2 regions of the Streptomyces sp. NPDC002309 genome follow, and region 2 is predicted to be linked to the other one. Evidence: riboswitches for the same ligand, from Rfam matches in the RefSeq annotation. Region 2 holds a riboswitch; the other holds the start of a gene.
The links. Region 2 has a riboswitch for S-adenosylmethionine ahead of thrC (threonine synthase). Riboswitches for the same ligand answer to the same signal wherever they lie in the genome.

Region 1 (8,328 bases), on a different contig from region 2:
TGGTGCCCGCAGAACTGTTCGACGGTTCCCCCCGGGCCGCCCTCACCCCGGCCACGGGCCTGTTCGTGCACGGCACCTGGGTACACCTGCTCGGCAACATGCTCTTCCTCTACGTCTTCGGCGTGATGACCGAGGAGCGGATGGGCCGCGTCGAGTTCACCCTCTTCTACCTCGGCTGCGGCTACCTCGCGCTGCTGGGGTACGCGGTGGCCAACGCCGACTCCGAGCAGTCCCTGGTCGGCGCGTCGGGGGCGATCTCGGCGGTCCTCGGCGCGTTCCTCTTCCTCTTCCCCCGGGCCCGGGTGACCAGCCTGCTGCCCTTCCTGTTCTTTCTCCCGCTGCGCTTCCCGGCCTGGGTGGTGCTGCCCTTCTGGGTGGCCCTCCAGTGGTTCGCGGCGGGCCAGGCGTCGAGCGGTCCGGGGGTGGCCTATCTGGCCCACCTGGTGGGCTTCGGCCTGGGCTTCGCCTACGCGTGGGCCCGGTACGGCCGTGGGACTAGAGTGAAGGCCGCCCCTGCTCCGGCCCCTGAGGGAGAGAACCAGCCGTGATCACCGCGATCGTCCTGATCAAGACCAGCGTGGACCGGATCCCCGAGATCGCCGAGCAGATCGCCGCGCTGGACTCCGTCAGCGAGGTCTTCTCCGTCACCGGCACCTACGACCTGATCGCCATGGTGCGGGTGAACCGGCACGAGAACCTCGCGGACGTCATCCCCGGCAGCATCAGCAAGATCGCCGGCGTGGAGGCCACGGACACCCACGTGGCGTTCCGGACCTACTCCCAGCACGACCTGGAGGCGGCGTTCGCCATCGGGCTGGACAGCTAGCGTTCCTACCGCGCGCCGAGCCGCACCGCGGTGATGCCGTCCGCGGTCGGCACATAGGCGCGGTCGCCGACCACGACCGGGCTGTGCGTGCCGCCCGACGCCCCGCCCTCGATCCGCTTCGCCCACCGCTGTCCGCCCTCGCGGTCCACGCCGAAGAGCATCGAGCCGTGGCGTACGTGGACGGTGTCGTCGGCGACCACGGGGTCGCTGTAGAGGCTGCTGTTCCCGGTCAGCGGAAAGGACCAGACCGCGGAGCCGTCCGCCGGGTCGAGGGCGGACAGCTCGGAGGAGGTGGACATGACCGCGAGTCCGGCGAACGCGACACAGGTGAAGTCCCGGCCGATGAACACGTCCTCGTTGCCCACGTGCCACAGCTGTTCGCCGGACAGGCCGATGGCGTGCAGCGACTTCTCCCCGCCGGACCCGACCAGCAACCGGTCGCCGATCACCATGGGCCGCCCGGTGTCGGAGCCCGCCTCCGTCGCCCACAGCCGCCGCCCGCTGCCGGCGTCCAGGGCCTCCACCTCGTCCCCGAACGTGCCGACGTACACCACGCCGTCCGCCCAGGTCGGGTCGCCGGTCGGTGCCGCCCCGGTCGCCCTGTCCCAGCGCACCGCCCCGTCGGCGGCGTAGGCGCGCACCCCGCCCGCCTCGGCCGACGCGCCGTACGCGACGACTACCAGGTCGCCCGCGGCCACCGGGAACTGCCCGTTGCCGCCCTCGATCTCCTCGGTCCAGCGGACCTCGCCGTCGTGGCCCACGGCGCACACCGCGGTGGCCTCGGCACCGCCGTCGGTGGCGTCGGCCAGCAGGCAGTACACACCCTCCGCCGTGGCCAGCGGGGACATGACCACCCCGCCCAGATCGGTGTCCCACACGCCCGTGCCGTCCAGCCCGACGGCGTGCAGCGCGCCGTCGGCGCCTCCCACGTACAGCCGGTCACCGCGCGGTGCCGGCGCGGCACAGGGCCCCCGGTGGCCGCCGAGCCCTTGGACCCGGTACTCCCAGCCCGTGCGCGGGACGGCCGCACCGGGACCGGGGCCGCCCGTCGGGCCGCCGCCACCGTCCTGCGCCCGCAGCCACAGCCACGCCCCCGTCCCAGCCGTCACCGCGGCCGTCGCACCGCCCGTGAGGCCCCTCAGCAACCGGCGCCGCGACGGCGGCGCGGGCGTGGGAGCGTCGGTGACGGTCATCGGCGCCGCGTACTCCACGCCGCTCGCCCGCTCCCCCGAGTCCCGCTCGGGGAGCCAGCGCTCGGCCCCGTCGGCCGGCCCGGGCGGGGCGGCGCCGGTGTGCCAGCCGCGCCGCAGCCCGGCGCGCAGGGACTGCGCGGTGTGCCCGGTCGCCTCGACCACCTGGGCGGGCGCGGGCCGTGCGGCCGGGTCCTCGGACAGACAGGACTCCACCAGCGGCCGCACGTCCTGCGGCACCGCCGCGAGGTCGACGTCACCGGTCAGGATGCGCAGCAGGACCACCGGGTCCTGCCCCTCGCCGAACGGCTCCCGGCCGCCGGACGCGTACGCCAGCACCGCGCCCAGGGCGAAGACGTCGCTGGCCGGCCCGACCTGCCCGCCGTTGCGGACCTGCTCCGGGGCGACGTATCCGACCGACCCGACGATGGCCCCGGTCCGGGTCAGCGCGGTCGCCTCCAGTGCCCGGACGATGCCGAAGTCGATGACGCGCGGACCGTCGGGGGCCAGCAGGATGTTGGACGGCTTGAGGTCGCGGTGCACCATCCCCTTGGCGTGGATCGCGGCGAGCGCCTCGCCCAGCGCGGCCGCGAGCAGCAGCACGGCCTGCGCGGGGAGCGCCCCGTGGTCCAGCACGGCGTCCCGCAGGTTCGGCCCGTCGACGAACTCCGTCGCCATCCAGGGCCGTTCGGCCTCCGTGTCGGCGTCGACGACCCGCGCGGTGTAGGTCCCCGTCCCGCCGACCGTCTGCGCGGCCCGCACCTCCTGCCGGAACCGGGCCCGGAAGGTGCGGTCCTGCGCGTGCTCGGCCCGCACCACCTTCACCGCCAGCCGTACTCCGTCCCGGGCCTCGGCGAGATAGACCTCGCCCATGCCGCCGGCGCCGAGTCTGCCCCGGACCTCGTAGGGCCCGATCCGCCGAGGATCCGTGTCCCGCAGCGCCTGCACCCTGTGCTCCCCCTGTCCCGCGTACGGCTGCCGAGGGGAGCGTATACGCCGGGGGCGCGACGGCGGATCACACGGCGGGGACGCAACGCCCTTCCACCGTGCGGTAGTTCCACTTCGCGCCGTCCCGGACCAGTTCCCGCACCGCCCCGACGAACCGCTCGACGTGCTCGTCCGGCGTCCCCGCGCCGAAGCTGACCCGGACGGCGTTCAGCGACTTCTCGCCGGGCGCCGCCTCGGGGGCGCCGCACGCGCCCTGGGTCTGCGGGTCGCTGCCGAGCAGCGTACGCACCAGGGGGTGCGCGCAGAAGAGCCCGTCACGGACGCCGATGCCGTACTCGGCGGACAGCGCGGCGGCGAAGTGCGAGCTGTTCCAGCCCTCGACGACGAAGGAGAGCACCCCGACGCGGGGGGCGTCGTCGCCGAACAGGGACAGGATCCGGACCCCGGGAATCCCGGCGAGGCCGTCCCGGACCGTGCGGATCAGACGCTGCTCCCGGGCGACCAGGGTGTCGTGGCCGGCCTCGGTGAGCGCCTTGCAGGCCGACGCGAGGGCGTGGGCGCCGATGACGTTCGGGGAGCCCGCCTCGTGCCGGGCGGCGCTGTCGTGCCACTCCACGTCGACGCCGCCGTCGGCGCGCCGGGCGACGGTGCGGCTCGCGCCGCCGCCCGCGAGGTACGGCTCGGCCTCGCGCAGCCAGTCGGCGCGGCCGGCGAGCACGCCGGAGCCGAACGGGGCGTACAGCTTGTGCCCGGAGAAGGCGACCCAGTCGACGTCCAGCTCCCGCACGGAGACCGGGCGGTGGGGCGCGAGCTGGGCGGCGTCCAGCACGATCCGGGCGCCGTGCGCGTGCGCGGCCTCGGCCAGTTCCCGCACGGGCCACAGCTCGCCGGTGACGTTGGAGGCGCCGGTGACGCAGACCAGGGCCGGGCGGTGGGACTCGCGGGTGGCCAGCGCGCGCTCCAGGGTCCGCACCGCCTGCCGGGGGCTGCGCGGGGCCTCGAGGCAGGTGACGTCGGCGTTTCGCCAGGGCAGCAGCGCGGCGTGGTGCTCGGTCTCGAAGACGAAGACCTGGCAGCCGGCGGGGAGGGCGCCGGCGAGCAGGTTCAGCGAGTCGGTGGTGGCCCGCGTGAAGATCACCTGGTCGTCGTCACGGCAGTCGAGGAACTCGGCGACGGTCGCGCGGGCGTTCTCGAACAGGTCGGTGGAGAGCTGGGAGAGGTAGCCGGCACCGCGGTGGACGCTGCCGTAGTACGGCGCGTACGCGGCGACGTCGTCCCAGACGCGCTGGAGGGCGGGGGCGCTGGCGGCGTAGTCGAGGGCCGCGTAGGTGACCTCGCCGCCGGTCACGAGCGGGACGGTGACGTCCAGGCCCAGCACGGGCAGCGGGGCACGGACGGACAGGCCGGCGGCAGGGGTGGAGACGGACATGGGTGCACTCCCGTGAGACGGAGGGACACCACCACGCGAGCGGCACGCTCGAGCGCGGCGATGGGGAAAAGGGGGATGCGGAGGCGGGGCTCTGCGGCCCCAGGGCGTGTTTCGGAAGTGCCTTCGTCGCCCGAAGGGCGGCCCCGCGGCGTCCGGTGCGTGCGCTCGGCGTGCCGGACGGAATGCCTCGTACTGGGCGTACTCGGCATTTCGTCCGGTGCGGCGAGAGTGCGTGCCGGGCTTCGCGGGGCAGAAGGGACTTCCGAAACACGCCCTACGACATTCGCTTGCTCACGGAAGGCTCCCTCGACGACCAGGACCCCTGGTGACGCGAGGGGTCCGCGCTTGTCGTGGGCCTTGCTGCCCACGACCTGGTCCTCACCCGGGGCACCCCGCCACGGACGGAGGGTTGCCGGACAGCCGGCCGGGGCCTTTCAGCTGTCACTCATGACCTGGTACAGCATCCTGCCACATGATCTTCGGCGCGCAAGGGCGGTCCGGATGCTGGACCGCGCCCCGCGCCGACGCACACGGCGTCAGGCGTTGCTCACCGTGACCCAGCGGTCCAGCACCCGCCTGGCGGCACCCGAGTCGATCGCCTCCGCCGCCTTCGCCATCCCGGCGCGGATCCGCTCGGCCAGCGTGCCGCCGCCCGGCTCCAGGGCGACCAGCGCCGCCGCCGCGTTCAGCAGCACCGCGTCCCTCACGGGCCCCGGCTCGCCGTCCAGCAGCCGGCGGGCGACCTCGGCGTTGTACGAGGCGTCCGCGCCGCGCAGCGCCTCCACCGGCACCAGGTCGATGCCGACCTCGCGCGGGTCGAAGGCGTCCTCGGTCACCGAGCCGTCGCGCACGACCCAGACCCGGGAGGTCGACGTCGTCGTCAGCTCGTCGAGGCCGTCGTCGCCGCGGAAGACCAGCGAGGAGTTGCCGCGCCCGGCGAAGACACCGGCGACGATCGGCGCCATCCGGAGGTCCGCGACACCCACCGCCTGCGCCTTGACCTTGGCCGGGTTGGTCAGCGGGCCCAGGAAGTTGAAGGTCGTCCGGATGCCCAACTGTCCGCGCGCCGCCGCCACATGACGCAGCGCCGGATGGAACTTCACCGCGAAGCAGAAGGTGATCCCCGCCTCCTCGGCGACCTCGGCGACCCGCTGCGGCGTCAGTTGCAGATTGACGCCCAGCTTCTCCAGCACGTCGGAGGCCCCGGAGGCGGAGGACGCCGCCCGGTTGCCGTGCTTGACGACCTTCGCGCCCGTGCCGGCGACGACGATCGCCGACATGGTGGAGATGTTCACCGTCTTCGCGCCGTCGCCACCGGTGCCGACGATGTCGACCGTCTCGCCCGGCACCTCGATCACGTTCGCGTGCTCGTACATCGTGCGCACGAGCCCGCTGATCTCCTCGACGGTCTCGCCCTTGGCCCGCAGCGCCACCGCGAACCCGGCGATCTGCGCGTCCGTCGCCTCGCCCCGCATGATCAGGTCCATCGCCCACGCGGTGTCGTCCGCACCCAGGTCACGGCCGTCCAGGAGGCCGTTCAGCAGGGCGGGCCAGGAGCGGCCCGCCGCGGTGTCGCCGCCGGCGGGGGTCACAGCGCTCATAAGCCGCTCCTGGTCCAGTCCCGTCGTACGGGACACGTGTCTCGAACTGGGTCCACCCTATCCAGCCCCGGGCACGGCGAAGGGCCCCGCCCGAACACCGGACGGGGCCCTTCGCCGTGGCGTGGCGAGTGCAGCGATCAGTGGTGGCCGTGGCCGCTCGTGATCTCCTTGTACTCATCGACGGTGGGCTTGGGGATCTGGGCGTCCTCGCCGTAGTACGAGTCGCTGAGCTTGGCGCGCAGCTTCTCGGCACCCGTCACCTTGCGCTCGACACCGTTCTCGTCGACCGCCGGGCCGATCTCGGCCGGCTTGTACTGCTCGTGTGCCGTGAGCGTGTACAGAGCCTCCTGGCTGAGCGGCTCGTGGACCTCGATGAACTCACCGTGCGGCAGGCGCTTGATGGTGCCGGTCTCCCGGCCGTGCAGCACCTTGTCCCGGTCCCTGCGCTGCAGGCCGAGGCAGATCCGCTTGGTGATGACGAAGGCGAGGACCGGTCCGGCGAAGAAGCCGATCCGGACGAACCAGGTGACCGCGTTGATCGAGAGGTGGAAGTGCGTGGCGACGATGTCGTTGCCACCACCGATCAGCATGATCATGTAGGCGGTCACCCAGGCGACACCGAAGGCCGTACGGGTCGGGGCGTTGCGCGGGCGGTCCAGGATGTGGTGCTCGCGCTTGTCGCCGGTGACCCACGACTCGATGAACGGGTACACGGCGATCACGGCCAGGAACAACCCGAACAGGATCAGCGGGATGAGTACGCCCAGGACCAGTGTGTGGCCCCAGAAGTTGATCTCCCAGCCGGGCATGGCCCGGACGAGGCCTTCCGCGAAGCCCATGTACCAGTCGGGCTGGGCGCCCGTGGACACCTGGTCCGGCCGGTACGGGCCGAGGACCCAGATCGGGTTGACCGACGCGATGCCGGACAGGGCCGCGATGGCGCCGAAGACCAGGAAGAAGAAGCCTCCGGCCTTGGCCGTGTAGACCGGCAGCAGCGGCATGCCGACGACGTTCTTGTTCGACTTGCCCGGGCCCGCGAACTGCGTGTGCTTGTGGTACCAGACCAGGATCAGGTGGCCGACCACGAGACCGAGCATGATGCCCGGCAGCAGCAGGATGTGGATCGAGTAGAAGCGGGCCACGAAGTCGGTGCCCGGGAACTCTCCGCCGAACAGGAACATCGAGATGTACGTGCCGACGATCGGCATGGACAGGATCGCGCCCTGGGTGAAGCGGACACCGGTGCCGGAGAGCAGGTCGTCCGGTAGCGAGTAACCGGTGAAACCGGTGAACATGCCGAGGACGAACAGCAGGAAGCCGAACAGCCAGTTGATCTCACGCGGCTTGCGGAACGCGCCGGTGAAGAAGACGCGCATCATGTGCACGAACATGCCGGCGAGGAAGATGATCGCCGCCCAGTGGTGGATCTGCCGGATCAGCAGACCACCGCGCACGTCGAAGCTGATGTCCAGGGTGGAGGCGAACGCCTCCGACATCAGCTGTCCCTGCATCGGGACGTAGCTGCCGTGGTACTCCACCTCGTTCATCGACGGGTGGAAGAACAGCGTCAGGTACACACCCGTGAGGATGATGATGATGAAGCTGTAGAGGCAGATCTCACCCAGCATGAAGGACCAGTGGTCCGGGAAGATCTTGCGCATGTTCGACTTGGCCAGGGAGTAGATCCCGAGCCGGCCGTCGGTCCAGTCGGCGACGCGTTCGCCGGCCGGCGCCTTCCCGCGAGAGCGGGAATCGGAGGTGGTCGTAGTACTCATCCGCGCTCCCAGAATGCAGGACCGACGGGCTCGTCGAAGTCGCCGAGCGCCTCGAGGTAACCCTCGTCGTTCACACCGATCCGCAGCTGCGGAAGGGCGTGGCCGGCGGGGCCGAAGATGACCCGGGCACCGTCGGACAGGTCGAAGGTGGACTGGTGGCAGGGGCACAGCACGTGGTGCGTCTGCTGCTCGTACAGCGAGATCGGGCAACCGACGTGGGTGCAGATCTTCGAGTACGCCACGATGCCCTCGTGCGACCATTCGAGCTCGCGCTTGTCCTTGATGTCGCCCGGCTGCAGCCGCACGATCATCAGGGCCGCCTTGGCGATCTCGTTCTGGAAGTCGTGGTCGTGCTCCTCCAGGCCCTCGGGCTTGGCGAACGTGAGCGAACCGACGACGACGTCCGCGGGACGCAGCGGCTCGTTCGTGTTCATGTTGACGAGGAGCTTGCCCTTCTTCCACAGGGTGTGGCGGAGCTTGTCCTCGGGCAGCGGGCCCAGGTCGCGCAGCAGCACGACGCCGGAGAGCGGCACCAGCGTGAGCGCGCCGAACATGGTGT
Region 2 (8,328 bases):
GGTCGGTGACTTCCTCGACTTCGTCTACAGCGAGCGGAACGTCGTCGACTTCTCCCGCCGGTACGACCTGCTGCCGGTGACCAACCCGGCCTCCGACGCGATGGGCGGGGCGGCGCAGGACCGGGACCTGAAGCCCTTCCTCGACGAACTGGCCCGCGCCGAGAGCTACCCCGTGGGCAAGACGTCCTGGGCCTCGATCAGCGCCGAGGTCAAGAAGGGGATCGGCTCCGCCGTGACCCCGGGCGGCAGCCCGGCGGCGTTCCTGGGCCGACTGCAGTCGTCGGCGACGACGGCGGAGAGCTCGGCGGCGGCGGCGGGGTAGCGCCGCTGTCGGTGGGGGCGGCTACCGTGCGGGTCATGGACCAGGAGCAGCTCGCGCGTCGGGAACAGGACATCCTCGCCCTGGAGCGCCGGGGCTTCCCGGGCCCCGGCGCCAAGGAGCGCGCGATCCGCGAGGAGCTCGGCCTGGCCCCCGTCCGCTACTACCAGCTGCTCAACGCCCTGCTCGACGACCCCCGCGCGCCGGCGCACGACCCGGTGACGGTCAACAGGCTGCGGCGGATACGCGACCGCCGCCGGGCGGAGCGCTGAGGCCTCTCGTCCGGGTCGGTAGGGTCGCCGTATGGGCAGCCACGAGACCGAGACCGGCAAGACTCTCCCGACGCCCGTCACCCCCGCGGGGCGGGCCGGGCTCGACGCGATCCTCGCGCGGCCCGGCAAGGCGGTGATCGCGCTCGACTTCGACGGGACCCTCGCCCCGATCGTGCCCGACCCCGAGCAGGCCCGCGCCCACCCGGGCGCCGTGCCCGCGCTCGCCGCCCTCGCCCCGAAGGTGGCGGCGGTGGCGGTGATCACCGGCCGCCCGGCCGACGTCGCCGTCCGCCACGGCGGCTTCGCGGGCGTCGCCGGTCTCGAGCACCTCGTCGTCCTCGGCCACTACGGCGCCGAGCGCTGGGACGCGGTGAGCGGCGAGGTCCGCGCCCACGCCCCGCACCCCGGTGTCGCCGCCGTCCGTGACGAACTGCCCGCACTGCTCGACCGCTCCGCCGCCGGGCCGGGCACCTGGACCGAGGACAAGGGCCGCGCGATCGCCGTCCACACGCGCCGCGCCGACGACCCGCAGGCCGCGTTCGAGGCACTGCGCGCTCCGCTGACGGACCTCGCCGCCCGGCACGGCCTGATCGTCGAGCCCGGCCGCATGGTCCTGGAACTGCGCCCGCCCGGCATGGACAAGGGCGCGGCCCTGCTCGACCACGTCCGTGCACTGGGCGCCGGATCCGTCCTCTACGCCGGGGACGACCTCGGCGACCTCCCCGCGTACGCGGCGGTCGACGCGCTGCGCTCCGAGGGCACCCCGGGGCTGCTGGTGTGCAGCGGCAGCGACGAGGTGACCGAGCTGCGGGAGCGCGCCGACCTGGTGGTCGCGGGCCCGGAGGGCGTGGTGGAACTCCTCGCGGGACTCGCGGCCCATCTGGAGACGTGACCGTGCCGGCCGCTCAGGCTCCCGGCCCGTCCCGCAGGGCCTGGAGCTGGTCGAGGAACCACTGGGACGGGGGGAGCGCCGTGGCGGTCGCCGCGAGCCGTTTGGCCCGCTCGGTGCGCTCGGCCGGGCCCATCGTCAGCGCCTCGTGGAGCGCGCGGGCCGTGCCGGTGACGTCGTACGGGTTCACCTCGATCGCGTCCTCGCCCAGCTCCTCGAAGGCCCCCGCCTCCCGGGACAGGACCAGCGCGCACCCCTCGTCGGAGACGACCGGCACCTCCTTGGCGACCAGGTTCATGCCGTCGCGGATCGGGTTCACCAGCGCCACGTCCGCGAGCCGGTAGGCGGCCAGCGAACGGGCGAAGTCGTCCTTCACGTGCAGCAAGACCGGCGTCCAGCCCGGCGTCCCGTACCGCTCGTTGATCTCGTCGGCCACCCGCCGCACCTCGGCCGTGTAGTCGCGGTAGACGGCGAGGTCCTGCCGCGAGGGGTAGGCGAAGGCGACATGGACCACCCGTTCGCGCCACTCGGGGCGGTCGTCCAGGAGCTGCCGGTAGGCCAGCAGGCCGCGCACGATGTTCTTGGACAGCTCGGTCCGGTCGACACGGACGATCGTCCTGCGGCCCTCGCCGATCTCCGTGCGCAGCGCGCTCATCCGCTCCTCGACGTCGGCCCGGTGCGCGCGCTCGCGCAGGAAGTCGGCGTCGGCCCCGAGCCCGTGCACGCCGACCCGGGTGCCCCCGAGCCCGCCGGCGGACGCCTCGCAGCACGCCGTGAAGGCGTCCGCCCACCGCCGGGTGAGGAAGCCGAGCCGGTCCGCGCCCAGCATGCCGCGCAGGACCTGCCCGGCGATGTCGTCGGGCAGCATCCGGAAGTACTCGGGCGGTGCCCACGGCGTGTGCGAGAAGTGGCTGATCCGCACGTCCGGCCGCAGCTCGCGCAGCATCCCCGGCACCAGCGTCAGGTGGTAGTCCTGCACCAGCACCGCGGCGCCTTCGGCGGCCTCCTCGGCGAGCGCCTCGGCGAACGACCTGTTGTACGCCTCGTACGAGGCCCACTGCCGCCGGAACTCCGCGTCGAAGACCGGCTCCAGCGGCGTCTGGTACAGCATGTGGTGCACGAACCACAGCACGGAGTTGGCGATGCCGTTGTAGGCGTCGGCGTGCACCGCGGCCGCGATGTCCAGCATCCGCACGCCGGACTCCCCTACGCCGCGCCGCACCGCCTCGCGGTCGCCGTCGCCGAGGGCGGAGCACACCCACAGCGCGCCAGCGTCCGGGCCGATCGCCGAGAGGCCGGAGACGAGGCCGCCGCCGCCGCGTCTGGCGTGCAGCGAGCCGTCGTCACGCACCTCGTACGAGACCGGGCCCCGGTTGGAGGCGACCAGTACTTGCGCGGGACCGTACGTCGAAGCCATACGCGTCAACCTAGCCCTCTCCTGATCCGCTCAAACGTACGGTTCGAGCCCGAAACGTGACCGTATACAGCTGTATCCCGCGGTCAGGCCACTTTCCGGGCGGCGTACTCCGCGATCTCCACCATCGGCGGGCGCTCCTCCGTGTCCACGGAGTACGTCCGCGGCTCGAACCCGTCCTCGACCCTTTCGAACTGGGTGAGGGAGGGCCGGACCAGGTGGCCGCGGGCCAGCCGCAGCTGGGCCGTGCGGTAGATCGCCGCCGCCATCCGGCCCAGCGCCTGCCCGTCCTGGTGCCGGTGCTTGCGCACCCCGACGTCCACCTGGGCGAGGGCGTCGAGCCCGACCAGATGGAGGGAGTCCACCAGCATCCCCAGCTCCACGCCGTACCCCACCGGGAACGGCAGCTGCTCCAGCAGCGAGCGCCGGGCCGCGTACTCGCCGCCGAGCGGCTGGACGAAGCCGGCCAGCTGCGGCCAGTGCAGGTTCAGCAGCGGGCGGGCCATCAGCTCCGTCACCCGGCCGCCCTGCCCGGCCTCGCCGCCCAGGGGACGGTCGTACATCCCCTTCACGAGGGCGATGTCCGGGTCGGTGAGCAGCGGGCCGACGATGCCCGTGACGAAGTCCGAGGAGAACTCCCTCAGGTCCGCGTCGATGAAGCAGACGATGTCCCCGCGGGTGACGAGCAGCGAGCGCCACAGCACCTCGCCCTTGCCGGGGACGGGCGGGACGCGCGCGAGTATCGCGTCGCGGTGCGCCACCCGGGCGCCCGCCGCGGCGGCCACCTCGGAGGTGCGGTCGGTCGAGCCGGAGTCGACCACGACGATCTCGTCGACCAGCGGGACCCGCTCCATGAGGTCGTGCCGGATCGCGGCGACGATGTCGCCGACGGTCTCCTCCTCGTTCAGCGCGGGCAGCACGACGCTGACCGACTGGCCCGTGCCGCGTTTCGCGGCCAGGATCTGGTGGAGCGGACGGTCGGCCAGCGACCAGGAGCGGGTGCTCAGCCAGCGCTCGACTTCCTCCAGCACAGTCCGGTGCTCCTTCGCGTTCTGTCGGCGAGCGGACGCGTTCCGTGATCCATCTCGCGGTTCGGACGACTATCTCAACTGTCCTGGCCTTCGGTTACAGTCTTGGACAACGCTGGTGACCATCGCATGTCGGGGGTCGCCGGCCCGCACCACAACCACATACAGCTCATCCAGAGGGGCAGAGGGAAACGGCCCGTTGAAGCCCCGGCAACCCTCCAGTCGGCACTCGTAGATCGCTTTCGATCGCTCCGCGAGGCTCCCGGCTAGGGAAGGTGCCAAATCCGTCTCACGGCGAGATGCGTCGTGAGGAAGATGAGGAGAAAGGGCCTCGCCTGACATGGCTGTGCAGACTGTCGAGAGCAGCACCGGCAATCCCATCGTCGATCTCGGTCCCGCCACGGCGCTCTCCTGCCGCGAATGCGGCCACCGTGTCCCCCTCGGCCCCCTCTTCGCGTGCGAGGAGTGTTTCGGCCCGCTGGAGATCGCATACGACTTCTCCGGGTACGACGCCGAGGAACTCCGCAAGCGCATCGAGGCGGGCCCGGCGAACATCTGGCGTTACGCGCCGCTGCTGCCCGTCCCCGCCGACGTGGCCGGCAAGCCGAACCTGAACCCCGGCTGGACCCCGCTGGTCCGGGCCGACCGCCTCGCCGCCGAACTCGGCGTCGAGCCCGGCAGGCTGTTCGTCAAGGACGACTCCGGCAACCCCACCCACTCCTTCAAGGACCGGGTGGTCGCCCAGGCGCTGGAGGCCGCGCGGGCCTTCGGCTTCACCACCCTCTCGTGCTCCTCCACCGGCAACCTCGCGGGCGCCGTCGGCGCCGCCGCCGCTCGTGCGGGCCTGCGTTCCTGCGTGTTCATCCCGCACGACCTGGAGCAGGGCAAGGTCGTCATGGCCGCGGTCTACGGCGGCGAACTCGTCGGCATCGAGGGCAACTACGACGACGTGAACCGCTTCTGCTCCGAGCTGATCGGCGACCCGGCCGGCGAGGGCTGGGGCTTCGTCAACGTCAACCTGCGGCCGTACTACGCGGAGGGGTCCAAGACCCTGGCGTACGAGATCTGCGAGCAGCTCGGCTGGCGGCTGCCCGACCAGATCGTGGTGCCGATCGCCTCGGGCTCCCAGCTCACGAAGATCGACAAGGGACTGCGGGAGCTGATCGGGCTCGGGCTGGTCGAGGACCGGCCGTACAAGATCTTCGGGGCGCAGGCCGAGGGCTGCTCGCCGGTGTCGACCGCGTTCAAGTCGGGGCACGACGTCGTCCGGCCGCAGAAGCCGGACACCATCGCCAAGTCGCTGGCCATCGGCAACCCGGCCGACGGGCCGTACGTGCTGGACATCACACGGCGCACCTGCGGTGTCGTCGAGGACGTGACGGACGAGCAGATCGTGGACGCGATTCTGCTGCTCGCGCGGACCGAGGGGATCTTCGCGGAGACGGCGGGCGGCGTGACCGTCGGCGTCACGCGCAAGCTGGTCGAACTCGGCCTGCTGGACCCGTCGCTGACGACCGTCGTGCTGAACACCGGTGACGGTCTGAAGACGTTGGACGCGGTGGCGGGTACGGGTCTGACGGCCACCATCCGGCCCAGCCTGGAGTCGTTCCACGAGGCCGGTCTCGTCTGAACCGTCGTGCCGGGGGCCGACCCCGCGGCCCTGGCTCCGTCATTCCACCGGAGGTTTCCACGTGAGCGTCACCGTCCGCATCCCGACCATCCTGCGCACCTACACCGGCGGCCGGGCCGAGGTCTCCGCCGAGGGGGCGAACCTCGGTGAGGTCATCGCCGATCTGGAGAAGAACCACACGGGAATCGCCGCCCGGGTCCTGGACGACCAGGGCAAGCTGCGGCGGTTCGTCAACGTCTACGTCGACGACGACGACGTCCGCTTCGAGAAGGGCCTGGAGACGGCCACTCCGGAGGGCGCCGGGGTGTCCATCATCCCGGCGGTCGCCGGCGGCTGAACCGCCCGCCGGACCGAGCGCGCCTTACCCTGAGTAACACCAATTACTCGGTGTTCACGCAATTGCCCCCTCCGTGAGAGAAGCGGAGGGGGCAATTCAATGTGGTTGAGCGCGGTAGAGTTGGGGAACGCGTCGCGGCACCGCATGCCGGACGCATATGAGTTCCGGCTCCGATGCGATGAGAAGTAGCCAAAGTGTGTGGCTCTTTTGCGTCTTTCACTCCTTTTATGGAGCCCGACTTGCCCTGAATCCGGCTGAATTCTCCATAAATAACCGACCGTCGGCGCCCAGATTTCTCGTCCGATTGACCTGTTGCAGACGGCAGTTGGACAGATACATTCAGCCGCGGTCGACGCGTTCCGGCGCACGCCCCTCACAGCGAATGGTGGGCGAGGTCTGACCCGGATCCGCGAAGTGTGGATCTGTGCAAGGGCCAGTAATAGGGGAGTTAGGCATGGCTCAGGGCACCGTCAAATGGTTCAACGCGGAGAAGGGGTACGGCTTCATCGCGGTCGACGGTGGTGCGGACGTCTTCGTCCACTACAGTGCGATCCAGATGGACGGCTACCGGACCCTCGAAGAGGGCCAGCGGGTCGAGTTCGAGATCTCGCAGGGCCAGAAGGGCCCGCAGGCCGACATGGTTCGCCTCAGCGCTTAGCGCGCGACCACCGTATGTGACGTTTCTGTTCGAAGGGCCCGCGCCTCCCCTGGGGGTGCGGGCCCTTCGGCGTGCGCGGCCGAGGGCGGTCGTGACCGAGGGCGGTCGTGGCCTCGGGGCGGGTGCGCGGGCGGCGCGGACCCCGCCCGGATCCGGGGAGGCGCTTGCACTCGGCAGGGGCGAGTGCTAATCATTGGCGTTAGCACTCTGAAGGTGAGAGTGACAAAAAAGGACCGGGTCGGTGAGGCCGCAAGCCGGGTGGGGCAAGGAACCACACGGCAGGCGAGCCGTCCGTCGCGGGCACCAGCGCGGTCCGGAGCAATCCACCCCAGTCCGGGAGGACCACTTCACATGGCCAAGATCATCGCGTTCGACGAGGAGGCACGGCGCGGCCTCGAGCGCGGCATGAACCAGCTCGCGGACGCCGTGAAGGTGACGCTCGGCCCCAAGGGCCGCAACGTCGTCCTCGAGAAGAAGTGGGGCGCCCCCACGATCACCAACGATGGTGTCTCCATCGCCAAGGAGATCGAGCTCGAGGACCCGTACGAGAAGATCGGCGCCGAGCTGGTCAAGGAAGTCGCCAAGAAGACGGACGACGTCGCCGGCGACGGTACGACCACCGCCACCGTTCTCGCCCAGGCGCTGGTCCGCGAGGGCCTGCGCAACGTGGCCGCGGGCGCCAACCCGATGGCCCTGAAGCGCGGTATCGAGAAGGCCGTCGAGGCCGTCTCCGGCGCGCTGCTCGACCAGGCCAAGGAGGTCGAGACCAAGGAGCAGATCGCCTCCACGGCCTCCATCTCCGCCGCCGACACCCAGATCGGCGAGCTCATCGCCGAGGCGATGGACAAGGTCGGCAAGGAAGGCGTCATCACCGTCGAGGAGTCCCAGACCTTCGGTCTGGAGCTGGAGCTCACCGAGGGTATGCGCTTCGACAAGGGCTACATCTCGGCGTACTTCGCCACCGACATGGAGCGCATGGAGGCGGGGCTCGAGGACCCGTACATCCTCATCGCGAACTCCAAGATCTCCAACGTCAAGGACCTGCTCCCGCTCCTGGAGAAGGTCATGCAGTCGGGCAAGCCGCTGCTGATCATCGCCGAGGACGTCGAGGGCGAGGCCCTGTCGACCCTGGTCGTCAACAAGATCCGTGGCACCTTCAAGTCCGTCGCCGTCAAGGCCCCGGGCTTCGGTGACCGCCGCAAGGCCATGCTCGGCGACATCGCCATCCTCACGGGCGGCGAGGTCATCTCCGAGGAGGTCGGCCTCAAGCTGGAGAACGCGACCCTGGACCTCCTGGGCCGCGCCCGCAAGGTCGTCATCACCAAGGACGAGACCACCATCGTCGACGGCGCCGGCTCCGCCGACCAGGTCGCGGGCCGCGTCAACCAGATCCGCGCCGAGATCGAGAACAGCGACTCGGACTACGACCGCGAGAAGCTCCAGGAGCGTCTGGCGAAGCTGGCCGGCGGCGTGGCCGTCATCAAGGCCGGTGCCGCCACCGAGGTCGAGCTCAAGGAGCGCAAGCACCGCATCGAGGACGCCGTTCGCAACGCGAAGGCGGCCGTCGAGGAGGGCATCGTCGCCGGTGGTGGCGTGGCCCTGCTCCAGGCCTCCACGGTCTTCGAGAAGCTGGACCTCGAAGGTGACGAGGCGACCGGCGCCAACGCCGTGAAGCTCGCCCTGGAGGCCCCGCTCAAGCAGATCGCCGTCAACGGCGGCCTCGAGGGCGGTGTCATCGTCGAGAAGGTGCGCAACCTGCCCGTCGGCCACGGCCTGAACGC

Region 1: it holds a riboswitch for S-adenosylmethionine, as region 2 does, so the genes downstream of both, ACWCPM_RS25595 (aminotransferase class V-fold PLP-dependent enzyme) here and thrC (threonine synthase) in region 2, are expected to answer to the same signal.

The regions. Positions count from the first base shown of each region.
Region 1 covers NZ_JBSFCI010000033.1:50,388-58,715, forward strand. The annotation lists gene ACWCPM_RS25580 (rhomboid family intramembrane serine protease) at 1-548, shown strand, start outside; gene ACWCPM_RS25585 (Lrp/AsnC family transcriptional regulator) at 545-826, shown strand; gene ACWCPM_RS25590 (serine/threonine-protein kinase) at 832-2,964, opposite strand; gene ACWCPM_RS25595 (aminotransferase class V-fold PLP-dependent enzyme) at 3,032-4,393, opposite strand; SAM riboswitch class IV at 4,730-4,846, opposite strand; gene trpD (anthranilate phosphoribosyltransferase) at 4,930-5,994, opposite strand; gene qcrB (cytochrome bc1 complex cytochrome b subunit) at 6,132-7,769, opposite strand; gene qcrA (cytochrome bc1 complex Rieske iron-sulfur subunit) at 7,766-8,328, opposite strand, start outside.
Region 2 covers NZ_JBSFCI010000026.1:76,000-84,327, reverse strand. The annotation lists gene ACWCPM_RS22350 (extracellular solute-binding protein) at 1-322, shown strand, start outside; gene ACWCPM_RS22345 (DUF3263 domain-containing protein) at 358-591, shown strand; gene otsB (trehalose-phosphatase) at 623-1,483, shown strand; gene ACWCPM_RS22335 (alpha,alpha-trehalose-phosphate synthase (UDP-forming)) at 1,497-2,897, opposite strand; gene ACWCPM_RS22330 (glucosyl-3-phosphoglycerate synthase) at 2,981-3,925, opposite strand; SAM riboswitch class I at 4,089-4,244, shown strand; gene thrC (threonine synthase) at 4,263-5,552, shown strand; gene ACWCPM_RS22320 (MoaD/ThiS family protein) at 5,614-5,889, shown strand; gene ACWCPM_RS22315 (cold-shock protein) at 6,344-6,547, shown strand; gene groL (chaperonin GroEL) at 6,899-8,328, shown strand, end outside.